2 regions of the Thermoanaerobacter kivui genome follow, and region 2 is predicted to be linked to the other one. Evidence: riboswitches for the same ligand, from Rfam matches in the RefSeq annotation. Region 2 holds a riboswitch; the other holds the start of a gene.
What was found. Region 2 has a riboswitch for FMN ahead of ribD (bifunctional diaminohydroxyphosphoribosylaminopyrimidine deaminase/5-amino-6-(5-phosphoribosylamino)uracil reductase RibD). Riboswitches for the same ligand answer to the same signal wherever they lie in the genome.
Positions count from the first base shown of each region.

Region 1: linked by a shared signal. The riboswitch ahead of TKV_RS02605 (ECF transporter S component) and the one ahead of ribD (bifunctional diaminohydroxyphosphoribosylaminopyrimidine deaminase/5-amino-6-(5-phosphoribosylamino)uracil reductase RibD) in region 2 are both predicted to bind FMN.

Region 1 covers NZ_CP009170.1:526,930-529,387, forward strand. The annotation lists gene argF (ornithine carbamoyltransferase) at 1-211, shown strand, start outside; gene arcC (carbamate kinase) at 236-1,177, shown strand; FMN riboswitch at 1,263-1,381, shown strand; gene TKV_RS02605 (ECF transporter S component) at 1,467-2,051, shown strand; gene tsaE (tRNA (adenosine(37)-N6)-threonylcarbamoyltransferase complex ATPase subunit type 1 TsaE) at 2,144-2,458, shown strand, end outside.
Region 2 covers NZ_CP009170.1:23,733-26,190, reverse strand. The annotation lists gene TKV_RS00110 (riboflavin synthase) at 1-196, opposite strand, end outside; gene ribD (bifunctional diaminohydroxyphosphoribosylaminopyrimidine deaminase/5-amino-6-(5-phosphoribosylamino)uracil reductase RibD) at 207-1,289, opposite strand; FMN riboswitch at 1,373-1,487, opposite strand; gene ilvB (biosynthetic-type acetolactate synthase large subunit) at 1,485-2,458, opposite strand, start outside.

The DNA of each region.
Region 1 (2,458 bases), 500 kb from region 2:
GAGGGAAGCTTTGTTAAGACCTTTCCAAGTCAATGAAGACATGATGAAAAAAACAGGAAGGGAAGATACAATATTTTTACACTGTTTACCTGCAGTAAAAGGACAAGAGGTTACTTTTGAGGTTATCGAAGGTAAAAACTCAAGAGTATGGGACCAGGCGGAAAACAGAAAACATACCATTAAAGCTGTGATGATAGCTACTATGCTTTAATAATGCTTTACAGGGGAGGACATTATGAGAGAAAAAGTTGTTATTGCTTTAGGAGGAAATGCTCTGCAGGACGTAAATACGCCGCCTACTGCAGAGGCTCAAATGGAGGTCGTCAAGAGGACAGCGGGGTATCTTGCGGATATAATTGAAAAGGGGTATTCTGTTGTAATTACTCATGGAAATGGGCCGCAGGTAGGAAGCATAGTCATACAAAACGAAGTTGCGTCAAAAGTTGTTCCGGCAATGCCTTTTGATGTGTGTGGTGCTGAAAGCCAAGGAATGATTGGTTATATGATCCAACAAGCTTTAGGGGAAGTTTTAAAAGAGAGAAATATCAAGAAAGAAGTTGCAACTATCATAACTCAAGTGGTAGTCGATAAAAATGACCCTGCTTTTAAAAAACCTACAAAGCCAATAGGTCCTTTCTATACCAAGGAAGAAGCTGAGATATTAAAAAAGGAAAAAGGCTATGAAATGGTGGAGGACAGTGGTAGGGGTTATAGAAGGGTGGTTTCCTCCCCTGACCCAAAAGAGATTGTAGAAATTAGCACAATAAAGCTTCTTGAAAGAAATGGAGTAATAGTCATAACAGTTGGAGGAGGAGGAATTCCTGTTATTAAAGAAAATGGAAATTTAAAAGGGGTAGCGGCTGTAATTGATAAGGATTTAGCTTCTGAGAAATTAGCGGAAGACATTGATGCAGATGTTTTGCTAATTCTTACAGCTGTTGAAAAAGTGGCAATAAATTATAAAAAACTTAATCAAAAATTCCTTGACAAAATGACAGTGGAAGAGGCTATAAAATACACGGAAGAAGGCCATTTTGCACGAGGAAGTATGTTTCCTAAAGTTAAAGCGGCAATAAGGTTTGCAAAGTCAAAGGTAGGAAGGCGTGCAATAATTACATCTTTGGATAAAGCGTTAGAAGCACTTGAAGGAAAAACAGGCACGGTGATCACTTTGTGAAAATAAATTAAAAAATTTTCACAAAAACTATTGACAAAGAAGCATAAGAGTGGCAAAATAAAGTTAAAATTGAATAAGGATGAAGATAAATCTTCGGGGCAGGGTGGGATTCCCGACCGGCGGTATAGCCCGCGAGCCGCAATTGCGGTTGATTTGGTGAAATTCCAAAGCCGACAGTGAAAGTCTGGATGGGAGAAGATTTTTTTGTGCGCTTTTTGTGCAGTAAATTACAAAAAATCCTGAAGATTATCTTCAGGATTTTTTTATAAAACAATTTGGAGGGGTATATATGGAAAAAACTAAAACACAAGCCATAGTAAAAGTAGGTTTCCTTTCTGCAATAGCTTTTATACTTATGTATTTAGAATTTCAGGTACCACTGTTCCCCGGTTTTTTAAAACTTGACTTTAGTGATGTACCTGCATTGATTGCTTCTTTTGCTATGGCGCCTGTATACGGGGTAATGGTTGAGGTTGTTAAAAACATAATCCACACTTCAGTAACTCAATCGGGTGGCATTGGAGAAATTGCGAATTTTGCGGTAGGTTCTATATTTGTGTACACGGCAGGAGTTATATATCAAAGAAATAAGACGAGAAAAAATGCACTCATTTCGATGACAATTGCTACTTTAGTTATGGCATTCAGTGCGTCACTTCTTAATTACTACGTTTTTCTTCCTTTGTACCAAAAAGTAATGGGATGGCCTATGGATGCTATAGTAAATATGGGCAGAACAGCGAATAAAAATATAGTGGATGTAAAAACTCTTATATCATACGGAATATTTCCTTTTAATGTGTTGAAGGGAATCATGTTATCAGTAATTACCTTGCTGGTATATAAAAAGATTTCACCTCTTTTGAAACATTGACTTTGTTCCTCAGCTTATGCTGAGGATTATTTTTGTTTTTAATTTACTAAAACATAGTATATAATAAATGTATAGTGATGGGGTGAGTTTGAGTGAAAAAGACTTATATATCTAAAAATAGAGAAGAAACTATAGCGTTGGGCGAAAAATTAGGCAAACTACTAAAAAGTGGAGATATAATTCTTTTATACGGAGAGCTGGGAAGTGGTAAGACCGTTTTTACAAAAGGGATTGCAAAAGGGCTAGGGATTGAAGAGCCAATTACCAGTCCGACTTTCATGCTTGTGAATGAGCATGCAGGGGAAATCCCACTGTATCACTTTGACTTCTACAGAATAGAAGATTATACAGCTCTTTACGATATAGGCTATAAAGAATATTTTTTTGGGAAGGGCGTTTGTGTAATT
Region 2 (2,458 bases):
AGGTTTCAGGCATAACGTCAGCTGCAAAACTTTCGTTTGACATATTAGTAACAGTTAAACATACACCGTTAACTGCTATACTATCACCTATTTTTGTTCCCTCAAGGACTTTACTACATTTTATAACAATTTTTGTAAAAGTACCATGTATAATATTTTTAACAGTTCCTGTTTCTTCTATAATTCCAGTAAACATACGCCATAACCTACTTTCTTACATATGCTGTTATTAGTATATCATCATCTATTCTATCAATCTCCACATCTTTTAATTCTATTGAATTTCCTATATCCGAAAAACCTATACCTTCTACAGGTGTTAAAGCATTTTTTCCTCCTATTATTCTAGGTGATATAAAAAACATAACTTTATCAACAATTCCCTCTTTAAGTGCAGACCAATTTAATGTCCCACCGCCTTCAATCAATACACTATCAATCCCCCTCTCTCCAAGTTTTATCATTAGCTCTTTTAAAGGTACTTTTCCATTGTCGTTTTTTAATATAATAACTTCAATATCCATACCTTCAAGTTTCTTTTTTACACTGTTTGGCATAAGTTCTGTTGTAGCAATTATCGTTTTTGCCGCTTTGTCTCTTATTACATTTGAGGCAAATGGCGTTCTACCTCTACTATCCACAATAATCCTTACAGGATTTTTATACCCCTCCAACCTTGTTGTAAGCATTGGGTTATCCTTAATTACTGTATTTACCCCAACCATAATCGCGGATACACGTCCTCTTATTTTATGAGCAAATTTTCTTGATTTCTCATTTGTAATCCATTTAGAATTTCCATTATAACAAGCAATCTTACCATCAATACTCATAGCAGATTTTAATATCACAAAGGGAAATTTTGTCGTAATATATTTAACAAATATTTCGTTGAGTTTCCTCGCTTCTTTCTCCATCATCCCCACATGTACTTCTATTCCCGCCTCTTTTAACCTTTTTATACCGTTCCCGCTAACTTTAGGATTTGGGTCTTCCATCGCTATATATACTCTCTTAATGCCAGATTTAATTATTTCTTCAACACAAGGAGGCGTTTTGCCATAATGGCTACAAGGTTCAAGTGTTACAAACATAGTAGAACCTGTAACATCTTCAACTGCATTTTTTAATGCATTTACTTCAGCATGTGGGCCTCCAAAATATTCATGATAACCCTCACCAATTATTTTGCCATTTTTAACTATTACAGCACCCACAAGCGGATTAGGGTTTGTGTATCCCCATCCTTTTTCAGCCAGTGTTAAAGCCCTTTCCATATATTCTTCCAATTTAATCCCTCCTGTACTAAAAAATCCTGAAGGTTAAACCTTCAGGGTTAAAAAACCCCAGAGAATATATTCCCTGGGGAATATTTCTCCTTCTCCCATCCAGACTTTAACTGTCGGCCTCGGAATTTCACCGAGTCTGCCAAAAGGCTCGCGGGCTATACCGCCGGTACGGAATTTCACCGATCCCCGAAGGTTTTATCCAATTGTATTTTCAACAGTACCACCTGCAGGAATAAAAGGAAGCACCATCTCATCTTTGTCTATAATACATTCTATCATAAAAGGTCTATTTTCGCTATAGGCTTTTCTAAAAGCTTTTTCGAATTCTTCCTTTGTTGTAACTCTTATTCCTTCTACTCCAAAGTCATTTGCAAGCTTAGCAAAATTCAAATTTGCGTTCAAATCTGTCTGCGAAAATCTCTTGTCATACAAAAGATTTTGCCACTGTCTTACCATTCCTAAAGTTTGGTTGTTGAGTAGTACCGTTATAACCGGAATATTATATACAGCAGCAGTTTCCAGTGCATGTATATTCATTCTTAAACTTCCATCACCTGCAATGTTTACAACTCTTTTATCTGGCTTTCCCACTTGTGCACCTATTGCAGCAGGAAGCCCAAAGCCCATTGTCCCTAGTCCTCCTGAGGTAACAAAAGTCCTGGGCTGTTTAAATTTATAATACTGCGCAGCCCACATTTGATTTTGTCCCACTTCAGTGGCTATTATAAGGTCATCGTTTGAAAGCTGTTGAATTTTTTCTACTATCCACTGAGGCCTCAAAACTTCATCGTTTTTATACTTCAATCCGTGCTTTTCTCTCAAGAAAGAAATTTCCTCTAACCATTCTTTTCTTTCAATGAATGGAAGTTTATCCGTTAAAAGTTTCAATGCTTCTTTAACTTTGCCTATAACTGCTACATCTACTTCTATATTTTTCCCTAATTCTGCAGGATCTATATCAATATGGATTATTTTAGCATTGGGAGCAAGTCCCCCTGCTTTGCCAGCAACTCTGTCGCTAAATCTCGTCCCTATTGCTATCACAAGGTCTGATTTATACACAGCCAAATTTGCAAATCTGCTTCCATGCATGCCAATAAGACCTAATGACAAAGGATGGTCTTCTGGAAAGCATCCTAACCCCATTAAAGAAGTAGCAACAGGTATAT